Regions from separate parts of the Pseudomonas sp. 3B-A001-10F genome, predicted to be linked through region 3. Evidence: predicted binding sites of a transcription regulator. Region 3 holds the regulator's gene; each other region holds the start of a gene.

Region 1 (5,078 bases), on a different contig from region 3:
CACGGTGCCAGCAGCCGGAGTTATCGCTACCAGACCGGCAACCACACCCGATGCGATACCCAGTGCGCTTGGCTTGCCGTGGGTGACCCACTCGGCAAACATCCAGCCCAGTGCCGCAGCAGCGGTAGCAATCTGAGTGACCAGCATCGCCATGCCGGCAGTGCCGTTGGCCGCTGCAGCGGAGCCGGCGTTGAAGCCGAACCAGCCGACCCACAGCATCGCCGCGCCCATCAGGGTGTAACCGAGGTTGTGCGGCGCCATCGGGGTGGTCGGGAAGCCTTTGCGCTTGCCCAATACCAGGCAGGCAATCAGACCAGCCACACCAGCGTTGATGTGCACCACGGTGCCGCCGGCGAAGTCGAGTACGCCCCAGTCCCACATCAGGCCGCCGTTGCCGGACCAGACCATGTGCGCAATCGGTGCGTAAACCAGGGTGAACCAGATGCCCATGAAGATCAGCATCGCGGAGAACTTCATCCGCTCAGCGAACGCACCGACGATCAGCGCCGGGGTGATGATCGCGAAGGTCATCTGGAAGGTGATGAACACCGCCTCAGGGAACAAAGCCGCTGGGCCGGTCAGGCTCGAAGGCGTGACACCGGCGAGGAACGCCTTGCCCATGCCGCCGAAGAACGAGTTGAAGTTGACGACGCCCTGCTCCATGCCGGTGGTGTCGAACGCAATGCTGTAGCCATAAATGACCCACAGGATGCTGATCAGACCGGTAATGGCGAAGCACTGCATCATCACGGAAAGAATGTTTTTCGAGCGAACCATGCCGCCGTAGAACAGCGCCAGGCCCGGGATGGTCATGAACAGCACGAGGGCTGTCGAGGTGAGCATCCAGGCAGTGTCGCCGGAATTGAGGACCGGGGCCGCCACTTCGTCTGCCGCCATTGCAAGGCTTGGCATTACGATGGACAACAGGGCTCCTAGCCCTGCGAATTTACGCAGAGTCATATTGTTTTCTCCTGGGGCGTTGGGGTTTGTGGCGGCGCTTAGATCGCGTCGGTATCGGTTTCGCCGGTACGGATGCGGATCGCCTGTTCCAGATTGACCACGAAGATCTTGCCGTCACCGATCTTGCCGGTGTTGGCCGCTTTGGTTATCGCCTCGATAACCCGATCAAGATCCTTGTCGTCGATGGCCACGTCGATTTTCACCTTGGGCAGAAAATCGACCACATATTCCGCGCCGCGATACAGCTCGGTGTGACCCTTCTGCCGGCCGAAGCCTTTAACTTCAGTAACGGTAATGCCCTGCACGCCGATTTCGGACAGCGACTCGCGCACGTCGTCCAACTTGAACGGCTTGATGATGGCAGTGACTAGCTTCATGAAAACTCTCTCCCGAATTGGTGGACTTGCCCCAGGAAAACAAACCCGACTCAAGTCTAAGCGCAGTGCCTGGCTTTGTAACGCATCGTCGGCCTTACCTGCCCGACTGACGCCAGCTAACCGCTGCCGACGAAACTCCCCGCTCCGTCTGCCGCACTGCATTCGTCACAGCGACTGCATCAGTGCATGGGTCACTACCGACTAAGCAGAAAGCTTGCCATCTCGCCAAATTCCCCTGATTTCAATCCCTTGGCCGCTGCCACAGGCGTTAGCGCGAAAAAGGCCCGACGGTTACGCACAACAACGGTGCGTCGCCGCCCGCCCTCTTGCGCGAAAAGCGTGCATCCATGCCTGCATCAGTGACTATAGACACTGCGTGATACACTGCCCGCCACTGTTTACAGGACACATTCCATGCTCGCGCCCAAAGACTTCCTCGACGCCCTGAGCGGCACCGCCTCACGCCTGTTCAGCGGCGACACCCCGCTGCCGAAAGCCGAAATCGAAAGCCAGTTCAAGATGCTGCTGCAAAGCGCCTTCAGCAAACTCGACCTGGTGAGCCGGGAAGAATTCGATAGTCAGATGGTTGTGTTGGCGCGTACTCGCGCTCGCCTCGAAAGCCTCGAAGCCAAAGTCGCCGAGATGGAAGCAAAGCTGACGCCGCCCGCTGAATAATCCGCGCCCCCTGTAGGAGCTGCCGAAGGCTGCGATCTTTTGATCTCCAGCCCTTCAACCATCCCGGCAACGTCCTACAACCTGAATGACCGCCGTCCGATTGCGCCGAAAAGCCCAGGTTTCTAAGCTCACCCGATGCTGAATGTTCAGCACCGGGTTTGGCGACCCGAACAGCTTAAGGCGCACGACAACCATGATGGCGGCTACATTTACCGCCACATCGTTTCATGGCGGTTGTGCGTGGGAGACCTTCGGGTCTGCCGGGTTCCTTTTGCTCCGGTTCGCCAACCCGCGTACAACTGCCACCCAATCGTTTGGCGACGATTGAGGGCAGCCCCTTAAGCAAGAGGAACTGCTCCATGAATCAAGAAGAGACTTATCTAAGCCCGCACATCTTCACCCGCCACAAACTCCCCCTCCACGCCCTCCTCATCCAGAACCAACCCTGGTTCTGCGCCCGAGACCTGAGTCGCCTGCTGCACATCTACCTCAACGAACGCATGCTGCGAAAACTCGACCACGACCAATACCAAACCCGCAAAACCTTGATCCACAACCAGATCGAAAACGCCCTGCTGATCAGCGAATCCGGCATCTACGCCCTCCTCGTCTACCACTACTGCCCCGAATACCGAGCCCTGCGGGAATGGATCACCCACCAGGTCATCCCCACCCTGCGCGACGCCCAACACCCCAGCACAAGCGAACGCCCACATCTCAGCTTGCTCAGTTGGCCGGACATGACGTTGAGTTTGTTGCATTGGAATAATCAGCCGTGGATACGGTTGCAGGATGTGCCACACATGGTGACGGAGCGAGAACAAGCAAACCGCACGGTTGTGAACTCATGGTGGAGAAAGGCTCTGCAATTGATCTGAATTTTTGCGCTGCAACCTCACCAACGGTCATTTCAGTGATACCACTGAAATGACCTGTCTTGTGTCTTCGTTAACTCGCCCCCCCTACTCCGAAATCCTCCACTCACAGAAGTAACGTCCTACAAAACGCGTCCCCCACGTCTGATTTCGCTGCCCCCTCTCTGCTGGCTATCTTCTGCGACCAGATCCAAACAGATGAAAACAATGAGAAGAAAAGGCAAAGCAACGGATCTTCGTAACCAGACATTCAGATCAAACTCGCGAAAGATCGCCTACAAATTCTTTCTAAAGAACATTGCCCCGAGAATCCCAAATATTGATGCAGCAGCGGTCAAGTTTGAGCCAATTACCCCAGCAGCGATAAAGCAATACTTTCTCTGGGAGGGGCCAACAATTTTCCCTTGGGATGACGTTGCAGACTGGAAAAGTAAAGATGCGAAAGGTCTGGATTTGGCGATATGGTTCAAACAGATTCTTTGCGGCATGTGCTATGCGACCCCGCGCGCAAGCTCTATCTGCTTAAAGATTATTCTGTTGGAAGGGCATCCGGACAGGGCGCACCCGCTTCGCGGCAGGATCGCGCCGATTGCTCTGCTTGTCGCAGATCACTATGCGCGAGCGCTAGGATGCAAAGAAATCGAAATTCAGGATCCTGATCCGAATGTTGTTTTTTACTACCGGAAACTGGGGTTCGAATTCGACCATACCAACCGGCTTGTCATTTCTGTGAACGGTCAATAACATCGAAATCAACAACCCAATCGTACGAGGTGCGTATGAGCCCAAAAAAGCGAAAGGCAAAGCTTCTTCAGATTGTTGAACTACATCTCGAAGCACTCCGGTTGGCTGGGGATATGTCAGCCAACCAACGGCGATTTATTGAAGTTGCTGTTACGTGTGGGCCAGAGCTTGAGCCAAGCGGCCCGCTGGCCGGTAGAAGATCCTGAGTCAAAAATAAAAAGGCGTCCATAGGACGCCTTTTTTGTGTTTGGAGGAGTAGTCGCAGCGATTCTTTAGCTCCTGGCTTTGCAACCATGGGTTCAGAATCCGACGAGCTGGCCCGTCGTCACTACTTCAGAAAAACCAGCTTTCTCTGCTGCCAAAAATGCGGGGGAGCTTTTACTGGTGCCCAGTCCCGACGAATGCGCAGTTGCAGTCCTCGGACGGGATGATCCGTCAATGCCGGTCGAGAGTCAACGCTCCAATTCAGGGAAGCAGTGCCGCGCCATTGGGTTTTGATACGTCTTGTAAACCTCTATTCCAGCACTGAAACCCGGCTCAACTACCCTTAAAAAACCCGCAGGAAGCGGCCCCCCGATTCAGCTCAAGGAACGACCATGTCCCTCTCCATCGTCCACAGTCGCGCCCAGATTGGCGTGGAAGCCCCCGCTGTCACCGTCGAAGTCCATCTGGCCAACGGCCTGCCGTCGCTGACCATGGTCGGTCTGCCCGAGGCGGCGGTGAAGGAGAGCAAGGATCGGGTGCGTAGCGCGATCATCAATTCCGGGCTGCAGTTTCCGGCGCGGCGGATCACCCTGAATCTGGCGCCGGCGGATCTGCCCAAGGATGGCGGGCGGTTTGATCTGGCGATTGCCTTGGGGATACTGTCGGCGAGTGTGCAGGTACCGTGTCTGACGCTGGATGATGTGGAATGTCTTGGCGAGTTGGCGTTGTCCGGTGCCGTGCGGCCGGTGCGCGGGGTGTTGCCGGCGGCACTGGCGGCGCGCAAGGCCGGGCGTGCGCTGGTGGTGCCTCGGGCGAATGCCGAGGAGGCGTGTCTGGCTTCAGGGTTGAAGGTTTTTGCGGTGGATCATCTGCTGGAAGCAGTGGCGCATTTCAATGGGCATACGCCAGTGGAACCCTACGTGTCGGATGGTTTGATCCATGCCGCCAGACCCTATCCTGACCTCAACGAAGTGCAAGGGCAAATGGCAGCCAAACGCGCTTTGCTGATTGCGGCGGCAGGCGCGCACAACCTGTTGTTCAGCGGCCCCCCGGGGACGGGCAAGACGCTGTTGGCCAGTCGATTGCCGGGACTGCTCCCGCCGCTGTCCGAATGCGAAGCCCTTGAGGTTGCGGCGATTCAATCTGTCGCCAGCGGCGTGCCATTGACCCATTGGCCACAGCGGCCGTTTCGCCAGCCGCACCATTCCGCATCCGGTCCAGCGCTGGTCGGTGGCAGCTCAAA
Region 2 (5,078 bases), on a different contig from region 3:
TTGCGTCGCTAATAGTCATCGGAGCCTCTTTTGGGGGCGGAGCGTGCGCAACAAGCAAGCGTCGGTGAACGGAAAATGCAAAAACCAAACCAAGGCTCCGAAAAGAAGCGTTCGTCGCCTGAAACAGGCGTTTGACGCTCGTTTGAGTGGCAGGGTGCCAGCTCGAACGGGAAGTTTCGAACCAAAATGGGTTGGAATGTGAGTACGGTGCAGTCTGTTGCACCAATATAGTGCGCAAAGCTGGGCGGAGTTAGAAGAAACGCAGGAAGGGGTTTTTCGGCTCGGGCGGTTTGTCTTTCAGCGGGCATTCCGGGCGCACGCCGTAGTCGTCGGCGATGCAGGGTTTGACTTGGCGTTTCTGCGCTAGGGAAATGCGTAGCATGTGGAAGGGCTGGTTGGCGGTGCGTTCGACGGTGCGTCCTTCCATGTCGAGGATTTCAACCGAGAGATTGTGGCTGCCACGATCGATGTTGCTGAGCGGGAAGACCGGGCTCAGCCCCGGTTCGCCGGTGGCCTGGCCATCCAGCAGCAGTCGATAACGATGACCTTTTTGCAGGCCCGGTTCGCTGGTGACGCTGACGATGATTTCGCCGGCGCTGCTGCGAATCGTTGCATCGGGTTCAGGTACCAGAATGCGCAGCATGTCGTAGTGGAAGGGCGGTTGCTCTGGGGGTTTTTTTGCAGTTGTGATTGGCACGGCGACGGTGGGGTTTGCGGACATGCGATTGCTGTTCGCGATCGGTACGCGCTTGGCATTGCCACGCGGCTGGTCGGTGTAGACGCGATTGCCTTGGGCATCGATATAAGTGAACACCTCAGCCGATGCTTGCAGCGTGAGCAGCGCCAGCACCGCGATCAGCCACGCACGAATCATGGCTTGTGCACCCGCTGTACGCTGAGAGGGACTGGCGCGCTCTGCTGGATGACCGTCTGCCCGTCAATCACCTGCACCGCTAGACGATGTTCGCCGCGATCAACGTTCACCAATTGCAGGATCGGCACGTTGCTCGGCTGGCCGTAAGGCTCATCGTCCAATACCAGCCTTAATTGATGAGGCGGTCGAAGGCGCGGCTTGATCAGCACATTGACGGTGAAGGTGCCGTTGTTCGCGCGCAATGCTTCTTCGGTGGGCAGTCCGGCGAGTTCAAGAATGTCGTAGGCGTTGCGCGCAGGTTCACGGTTGTCGGTTTCGGGCGCGGGTGGTGCGCTGGGCGCCTGCGGCTCGACCCGATTGAGCGGCGGCAATTCCACCGGTTGTGCCTGCACGCCGTCCGGCGAGTGATCGCTGTACACCGTGTGGCCGTTGGCATCGGTGTATTTGTAGATCTGCGCGGCGGCGGGCAGGGCGATCATCAGCAATAGAATGTAGAGAAAGGTGCGACCCATGAAATCGACCGGGATTGAAAGCGATGGGGTGCAGCATAGGACAGGTGTGGCGGTTGGCCCAACCCTGCACACATCCAGAGATCATTCATACACCACAATTGATCGTTCCCACGCTCTGCGTGGGTACGCCTCAAGGGACGCTCCGCGTCCAGTGACGCGGAGCGTCACGGGCTGCATTCCCACGCGGAGCGTGGGAACGATCAGCATCACGTCATAAATCGCGGGCAATAAAAAAGGCCTCCCGAAGGAGGCCTCTTTCACTCACGCCGCGTAGCGCAGCGCTACCGGATCAGCAGCTGTAGTACAGCTCATATTCCAGTGGGTGTACGAAAGTGCGAACCTTGATTTCTTCTTCCGATTTCAGCGCGATGTAAGCGTCGATGAAGTCGTCGGAGAACACGCCGCCCTTGGTCAGGAACGCGCGGCCCTTGTCCAGCTCTTCCAGGGCTTCTTTCAGGCTGCCGCAAACTTGCGGGATCTCTTTCGCCTCTTCAGGCGGCAGGTCGTACAGGTTTTTGTCAGCTGCGTCGCCTGGGTGGATCTTGTTCTGGATACCGTCCAGACCGGCCATCAGCAGCGCTGCGAAGGCCAGGTACGGGTTGGCAGCCGGATCCGGGAAGCGTGCTTCGATACGGCGGGCTTTCGGGCTCGACACGTAAGGAATACGGATCGAAGCGGAACGGTTGCGAGCCGAGTAGGCCAGCATTACCGGAGCTTCGAAGCCTGGCACCAGACGCTTGTAGGAGTTGGTCGCCGGGTTGGTGAAGCCGTTCAGGGCCTTACCGTGTTTGATGATGCCGCCGATGAAGTACAGAGCGGTATCGGACAGGCCGGCATAGCCTTCACCGGCGAAGGTGTTCTTGCCGTCTTTCCAGATCGACATGTGTACGTGCATGCCCGAACCGTTGTCGCCGTACAGTGGCTTCGGCATGAAGGTCGCAGTGCGGCCGTAAGCGTCAGCAACGTTGTGGACAACATACTTCAGGGTTTGGGTTTCGTCGGCTTTCTTCACCAGGGTGTTGAACTTGACGCCGATTTCGTTCTGGCCGGCAGTCGCCACTTCGTGGTGGTGAACTTCGACGGTCAGGCCCATTTCTTCCAGTGCGTTGCACATGGAGGTACGGATTTCGTGGTCGTGGTCGAACGGTGGAACCGGGAAGTAGCCGCCTTTGACGCCTGGACGGTGACCTTTGTTGCCACCTTCGATGTCCTGGTCGGACATCCACGAACCTTGCTCGGAGTAGATCTTGAACATCGAGCCGGAGATGTCCGACTTGAATTTCACCGAGTCAAAGATGAAGAACTCAGGCTCCGGACCGGCGAACACGGTGTCACCGATACCGGTGGCTTTCAGGTGTTCTTCGGCGCGCTTGGCGATCGCACGTGGGTCGCGGTCGTAGCCTTGCATGCTCGAAGGTTCGATGATGTCGCACACCAGGATCAGGGTGGCGTCTTCGGTGAACGGGTCGAGAACGGCAGTTTCGTCAACCGGCATCAGGATCATGTCGGAGGCTTCGATGCCTTTCCAGCCAGCAATGGAGGAACCGTCGAACATCTTGCCGACTTCGAAGAAGTCTTCATCCAGCGCATCGCGAGCCGGCATGGTCACGTGGTGCTGAGTGCCTTTGGTGTCCGTGAAGCGCAGATCAATCCACTTGACGTCATGATCTTTGATGAGTTGAACCGTCTTCGACATATGTCCTCCGGGTGGCTTCGGGCTTGGTAGTGGATGCCCTTGAATTTGGGTGATGCCGGCGCGAATACTCTGCCAAGGCAACCTGCCTCACAAGGGAGCAAATTGCATGCCAGTGCCCCAGCATGGGTTTTTTGCCCCAAATTCACGCTTATAAAGGTGCAAAGCACCTGATTGTGGAAAATCTCGCCCTGTAATGTAGCGTCTTGAGTCAGAAATGACCTGTTTTGGTGCGTGCAAAACCTTCTGCACATTAACTGGTTAAACCTTGAGCAATTTCCGCTATAATCCGCGCCCCCCTTTTTCGGCTGGCCGTTCGCGCGCTGTTTTCATGAAACTAATCGTAAAAGTCTTCCCCGAGATCACCATCAAAAGCCGACCTGTCCGGACGAAGTTCATCCGCCAGTTGGCCAAGAACATCCGCACCGTGCTCCGTGACCTGGACCCGGCCGTGGTGGTGAACGGTGTGTGGGACAATCTCGAGCTGGAAACCCGCGTTACCGACCCCAAAGCCTTGAAAGAGATGGGTGAGCGCCTGACCTGCATGCCGGGCATTGCGCACTTTCTGCAGATCGACGAGTACCCGCTGGGCGACTTCGACGACATCACCGAGAAGTGCAAACAGCACTACGGCGATGCACTGGCCGGGAAGATTTTCTCGGTGCGCTGCAAGCGCGCGGGCAAGCACACCTTCAGCTCGATGGACGTCGAAAAATACGTCGGCAGCAAGCTGCGCCGTGAGTGCGGTGCTGCTGGTATCGACCTGAAAGCACCGGAAATCGAAGTCCGCATCGAAGTTCGCGACAAACGGTTGTTTGTCATTCACAGCCAGCACAACGGCATCGGCGGTTACCCGCTCGGTGCGTTGGAGCAGACGCTGGTATTGATGTCCGGCGGCTTTGACTCAACCGTTGCGGCGTACCAGATCATTCGTCGCGGCCTGATGACGCACTTCTGCTTCTTCAATCTGGGCGGTCGTGCCCATGAATTGGGCGTGATGGAAGTCGCGCATTTCATCTGGAAGAAGTACGGCAGCTCGCAACGCGTGCTATTTGTCAGTGTTCCGTTCGAAGAAGTGTTGGGCGAAATTCTCGGCAAAGTCGATAACAGTCATATGGGCGTCGTATTGAAGCGTATGATGTTGCGCGCGGCTTCCAACATCGCCGATCGCCTGCACATCGACGCGCTGGTCACCGGCGAGGCGATCTCCCAGGTGTCGAGCCAGACCCTGCCGAATCTGTCGGTGATCGACTGCGTGACCGACAAACTGGTCCTGCGTCCGCTGATCGTGGCGCACAAGCAGGACATCATCGACACGGCCAACGAGATCGGCACCGCCGATTTCGCCCGGCACATGCCGGAGTACTGCGGGGTCATTTCGGTCAATCCGAAGACGGCCGCCAAACGCGGTCGCGTTGAGCACGAAGAGAAAGAATTCGACATGGCGGTCCTCGAGCGTGCGCTCGAAAACGCCAAACTGGTGCCGATCGATCGGGTGATCGACGAATTGGGCCAGGACGTACAGATTGAAGAAGTCAGCGAAGCACTGGCCGGTCAGATCGTGATCGACATCCGTCACCCGGATGCCGCCGAGGATGAGCCGCTGGAACTCGCTGGCGTAGAAGTACAGACGATGCCGTTCTACGCAGTGAACGCTCGTTTCAAGGAGCTGGATCCGACTCGCCAGTACCTGCTGTATTGCGACAAAGGCGTGATGAGTCGCCTGCATGCTCACCATTTGCTCAGTGAGGGGCATGCCAATGTGCGCGTTTATCGACCGAGCTAAGTGCCCGGGGCTGTTTGCCTGTGGCCTGCGTCACCGGCCCCCCGACACCGCCGTCAAGCTGTAACGGCCATGCCGGACACTACTGCTAATCGCTGCCAAGACTTGTCAGCAAACCGAATCCTCTGATCGAGATACACAAGTGATCGAAAATCTACGCAACATCGCCATCATTGCCCACGTTGACCATGGTAAGACCACCCTGGTAGACAAACT
Region 3 (5,078 bases):
ACCTGCTATCGAACGTAAGAGGACAGTATGAGGCTCGTTAAAACCCTCCCTATTTTGCTCAGTCTGGGCGCAGCACTGGGAAGCGTGAGCGCCTGGGCTCTGCCGAACGATCAGCAGCAACCTATCCGCATTCAGGCCGACGACGCCCAACTGGACGACAAGAACGGCATCGCCACCTATAAAGGTGATGTGATCATCACCCAAGGTTCGATGATCGTTAAAGGCAACACCGTCACCATGACTCGCGCGCCGAATGGAGATATCGACGTAGTGACCTCCGTGGGCAACCTGGCTTATTTCGAGCAGCTGCAAACCCAGGGCGACACCAAACCGGTTCAAGGCTACGGCGTGACGATTCAATACCATGCCCAGCAAAACCGCGTCGTGCTGATCGACAAGGCCAAGGTCGTCGACAAAGACGGCAACGTCACTCAGGGCGAGAAAATCGTCTACGACACCGTGAAGAAACTGGCCAGCGCTGGTCGCGCTACCGGCAGCAAGGTCACCGAAACGCGTCCGCGCATCGACATGGTGATCCAGCCGAAGAAGAAAACCGACGAGAAAACCCAGTAATGGCAACTCTGAAAGCTCAGCACCTGGCCAAGGCCTATAAAAGCCGCCAGGTCGTGCGTGACGTCAGCCTGTCGATCGACAGCGGCCAGATCGTCGGCCTTCTCGGCCCGAACGGTGCCGGCAAGACCACGTGTTTCTACATGATCGTCGGCCTGGTACAGGCCGATCAGGGTCGCGTGCTGATCGACGATCTGGACGTCAGCCACCAGCCGATGCACGGTCGCGCCAAGGCCGGTATCGGCTATCTGCCGCAAGAAGCGTCGATCTTCCGCAAACTGTCGGTGGCCGACAACATCATGGCCATCCTCGAGACCCGTCAGGAGCTCGACAAGGCCGGCCGTCGCAAGGAGCTGGAAAGCCTGCTGCAGGAATTCCACATCAGCCACATCCGCGACAACCTTGGCATGAGCCTGTCCGGTGGTGAACGTCGCCGGGTGGAAATCGCTCGCGCGCTGGCAACGGCACCGAAATTCATCCTGCTCGACGAACCGTTCGCCGGTGTCGATCCGATCTCGGTCGGCGACATCAAGCAGATCATCCACCACCTCAAGGCTAAGGGCATCGGTGTATTGATCACCGACCACAACGTCCGTGAGACGCTGGACATCTGCGAAACCGCTTACATCGTCAACGATGGTCAACTGATCGCCGAAGGCGATGCAGAAACCATCCTGGCCAACGATCTGGTCAAGGAAGTGTATCTGGGCCACGAGTTCCGCTTGTAAGCGTAACAGTGCCCGGTGCGCCGCCCGGGCGCTGTATCGATTCAAGCAGGAATTAATACGCTTTAATTGTTACAGCGCTCTAGGCAAACACTTCAGTTTCAGGCATATAATTTGCTTAAGTTTGGCGCCCCGGCGCCCTGTAGTGGATGGCGCATAGCGCCGGCGAATAAGGTGTTAAGCCCCTGCCATGAAACCATCGCTAGTCTTGAGAATGGGCCAGCAGCTGACGATGACACCGCAGCTGCAACAGGCCATCCGCCTGCTCCAATTGTCGACCCTGGATCTGCAACAGGAAATCCAGGAGGCGCTGGAATCCAATCCGATGCTCGAACGCCAGGAAGAAGGCGAAGACTTCGACAATTCCGACCCCATGGCCGACAACGCCGAACAGAAGCCCAACACCGAGATCCAGGAACCCTCGTATCAGGAAACCGCGCCCACGGTGGACAACCTGGAGGAAGGCGACTGGAGCGAGCGTATCCCCAACGAACTGCCGGTCGATACCGCCTGGGAAGACGTCTATCAGACCAGCGCCAGCAGCCTGCCCAGCAGCGATGACGACGAATGGGACTTCACCACCCGCACGTCCGCCGGCGAGAGCCTGCAAAGCCACCTGTTGTGGCAGCTGAACCTGGCACCGATGTCCGACACCGATCGCCTGATCGCCGTCACCCTGATCGATTGCATCAACAATCAGGGCTACCTGGACGAAACCCTCGAAGAAATCCTCGAGGCGTTCGATCCGGAACTCGACATCGAACTCGATGAAATCGAAGCCGTCCTGCACCGCATTCAGCAATTCGAACCCGCTGGTATTGGCGCGCGCAACCTTAGTGAATGCCTGCTGCTTCAATTGCGTCAGCTACCCGCCAAGACGCCTTGGCTGGCTGAAGCGAAACGTTTGGTCAGCGATTACATCGACCTGCTCGGCAGCCGCGATTACAGCCAGTTGATGCGCCGCATGAAGCTCAAGGAAGACGAGCTGCGCCAGGTCATCGAACTGGTGCAAAGCCTCAATCCGCGCCCTGGCTCGCAAATCGAATCCACTGAAGCCGAATACGTTGTCCCTGACGTCATCGTGCGCAAGGACAACGAGCGCTGGCTGGTCGAGCTGAATCAGGAATCGGTGCCGCGTCTGCGCGTCAACGCCCAGTACGCCGGTTTCGTCCGCCGTGCCGACACCAGCGCCGACAACACCTTCATGCGCAATCAGTTGCAGGAAGCCCGCTGGTTCATCAAGAGCCTGCAGAGCCGCAACGAAACCCTGATGAAAGTAGCCACCCAGATCGTCGAGCATCAGCGCGGCTTTCTGGAGTACGGCGACGAGGCCATGAAGCCGTTGGTTCTGCACGACATCGCTGAAGCGGTCGGCATGCACGAATCGACCATTTCCAGGGTGACAACGCAGAAATTCATGCATACCCCGCGCGGTATTTATGAACTGAAATACTTTTTCTCCAGCCACGTCAGCACCTCCGAAGGCGGCGAATGCTCGTCCACGGCGATCCGCGCGATCATCAAAAAACTGGTTGCCGCGGAAAATCAGAAAAAGCCGTTGAGTGACAGCAAGATCGCTGGTTTACTGGAGGCACAAGGCATTCAGGTGGCTCGCCGCACCGTCGCCAAGTACCGCGAATCCCTCGGGATCGCGCCTTCGAGCGAACGCAAGCGGTTGATGTAAGCCACGTTACAGCGTTCCAGTGGCAGGCTATCCAGCCTGCCGCTTTATGCACTGGCAACGAAGGAGAAGCTGTATGCAAGTCAACATCAGTGGACACCAACTGGAAGTGACCGAACCTCTGCGCACCTACATCAACGAAAAACTCGACCGATTAGAGCGCCATTTCGACAAGATCACCAACGTGCAAGTCACGATGTGCGTCGAAAAGCTGAAGCAGAAAATCGAAGCCACCTTGCATATTCCCGGCGGAGAAGTGGTTGCCAATGCCGAGCATGACGACATGTATGCCGCCATTGACCTACTGACCGACAAGCTGGATCGTCAACTCAAAAAGCATAAGGAAAAGACCCAGAGCCTCCTCCAGGGCGCGACCGGTCGATAACCCCCCATTCCATGATCCGACTTGAAAGTATCCTGACCCCCGGCCGTTCCCTTGTGAACGTGCCGGGCGGCAGTAAAAAGAAAGCCCTCGAACAAATTGCCAACCTGATCGCCCGCGAAGTGGCGGATCTGGAGATGCAAGATGTCTTCGAGGCGTTGATTGCCCGTGAAAAACTCGGCTCCACCGGTTTTGGCAACGGCATCGCCATTCCTCACTGCCGCCTCAAGGGTTGCACAGCACCGATCAGTGCGCTGATGCACCTTGATGCTCCGATTGATTTCGACGCCATTGACGGCGCACCGGTTGACCTGCTGTTTGTTTTGCTGGTCCCGGAGGCTGCCACCGATGCGCACCTGGAGCTGCTGCGCCAGATCGCCAGCATGCTCGATCGCAAGGAAGTGCGTGAAAAACTGCGCAGCGCTCCAAGCAATGAAGCGTTGTATCAGGTTGTCCTGGACGAGCAGAACGGGCACTAATCATGCGCTTGATCATCGTCAGTGGCCGTTCCGGCTCGGGTAAAAGTACGGCTCTGGATGTCCTTGAGGACAACGGCTATTACTGCATCGACAACCTGCCTGCAGGCTTGCTGCCGGAACTGGCCGAACGCGCGCTGATTCACACGGAACTGGCGCAGCCGCTGGTAGCCGTGTCCATCGATGCGCGCAACCTGCCGAGCCACCTGACACGCTTTCCAGAACTGCTTGAAGATGTCCGGGCCAAACACATCCAGTGCGACGTCCTGTATCTGGACGCCGACGAAGAAACCCTGCTCAAGCGTTTCTCCGAAACCCGCCGTCGTCACCCGCTGAGCAACGCCAACCGCTCACTGGCCGAGGCGATCCAGGATGAAACCGCCCTGCTCGGCCCGATCGCCGACCTCGCGGACCTGAAGATCAACACCACCAATCTGAACCTGTACCAATTGCGCGACTCCATCAAGCTGCGTCTGCTGAACCAGCCGGAGCCGGGGACCGCATTTCTGGTCGAGTCCTTCGGCTTCAAGCGCGGCATGCCGGTGGATGCGGATCTGGTGTTCGATGTGCGCTGCCTGCCCAATCCGTACTGGAAGCCGGAACTGCGCGCGCAATCGGGTCTCGATGCGCCGGTGGCTGAATACCTGGCGGCACAGCCGGAGGTCGAAGAAATGTTTCAGGACATCTTCACCTACCTGCACAAGTGGCTGCCGCGCTTCGCCGCGAGCAACCGCGCTTACGTCACCATTGCCATTGGCTGCACCGGCGGGCATCACCGCTCCGTCTACCTGACCGAACGTCTGGGTCAGGCCCTGCAGAAAACCCTGAAGAACGTCCAGGTTCGCCACCGCGACCTCACTTAAAGGATTCACACCGCGATGCCTGCTCTGGAAATCGAAATCATCAACAAGCTGGGCCTGCATGCCCGCGCATCGGCCAAGTTTGTCGGGGTGGCCGGGCAGTATCCGGATTGCACGATCAGAGTGGGCCGCGATAAAGACCACACGGTCGATGGCAAAAGCATCATGGCGATGATGATGCTAGCGGCTGGCAAGGGCACCAAGATCTATCTGAGTACCGAAGGTGAAAAGGATCAGGAGGCGCTGGATGCGCTGGTGGCGTTGATCAACAACTACTTCGACGAAGGCGGCTGACAGCCAAGGTCAAAAGATCGCAGCCTGCGGCAGCTCCTGCATTGGAAAACGTTCCCAGCAGGAACTGCCGCAGGCTGCGGTCTTTTGCTC

Evidence for each region. The regulator sigma-54, encoded in region 3, starts transcription at its own class of promoters, with help from an activator protein. The targets are predictions, from matches to a motif close to ANTGGCATNNANNTTGCTNT.
Region 1: a site for sigma-54 is predicted at 1,540-1,559, ahead of glnK (P-II family nitrogen regulator). Genes of this name have one in related genera too.
Region 2: a site for sigma-54 is predicted at 3,177-3,196, ahead of glnA (type I glutamate--ammonia ligase). Genes of this name have one in related genera too.

The regions. Positions count from the first base shown of each region.
Region 1 covers NZ_JBQYFW010000033.1:48,705-53,782, reverse strand. The annotation lists gene AC0ZWN_RS23835 (ammonium transporter) at 1-960, opposite strand, end outside; gene glnK (P-II family nitrogen regulator) at 999-1,337, opposite strand; gene AC0ZWN_RS23825 (accessory factor UbiK family protein) at 1,752-2,012, shown strand; gene AC0ZWN_RS23820 (BRO-N domain-containing protein) at 2,372-2,890, shown strand; gene AC0ZWN_RS23815 (N-acetyltransferase) at 3,086-3,631, shown strand; gene AC0ZWN_RS23810 (YifB family Mg chelatase-like AAA ATPase) at 4,228-5,078, shown strand, end outside.
Region 2 covers NZ_JBQYFW010000004.1:242,881-247,958, forward strand. The annotation lists gene glnL (nitrogen regulation protein NR(II)) at 1-19, opposite strand, end outside; gene AC0ZWN_RS06645 (DUF4124 domain-containing protein) at 251-874, opposite strand; gene AC0ZWN_RS06650 (DUF4124 domain-containing protein) at 871-1,386, opposite strand; gene glnA (type I glutamate--ammonia ligase) at 1,676-3,082, opposite strand; gene thiI (tRNA uracil 4-sulfurtransferase ThiI) at 3,411-4,865, shown strand; gene typA (translational GTPase TypA) at 5,005-5,078, shown strand, end outside.
Region 3 covers NZ_JBQYFW010000032.1:10,515-15,592, forward strand. The annotation lists gene lptC (LPS export ABC transporter periplasmic protein LptC) at 1-41, shown strand, start outside; gene lptA (lipopolysaccharide transport periplasmic protein LptA) at 28-573, shown strand; gene lptB (LPS export ABC transporter ATP-binding protein) at 573-1,298, shown strand; gene AC0ZWN_RS23340 (RNA polymerase factor sigma-54) at 1,486-2,979, shown strand; gene hpf (ribosome hibernation-promoting factor, HPF/YfiA family) at 3,053-3,361, shown strand; gene ptsN (PTS IIA-like nitrogen regulatory protein PtsN) at 3,373-3,837, shown strand; gene rapZ (RNase adapter RapZ) at 3,840-4,697, shown strand; gene AC0ZWN_RS23360 (HPr family phosphocarrier protein) at 4,713-4,988, shown strand.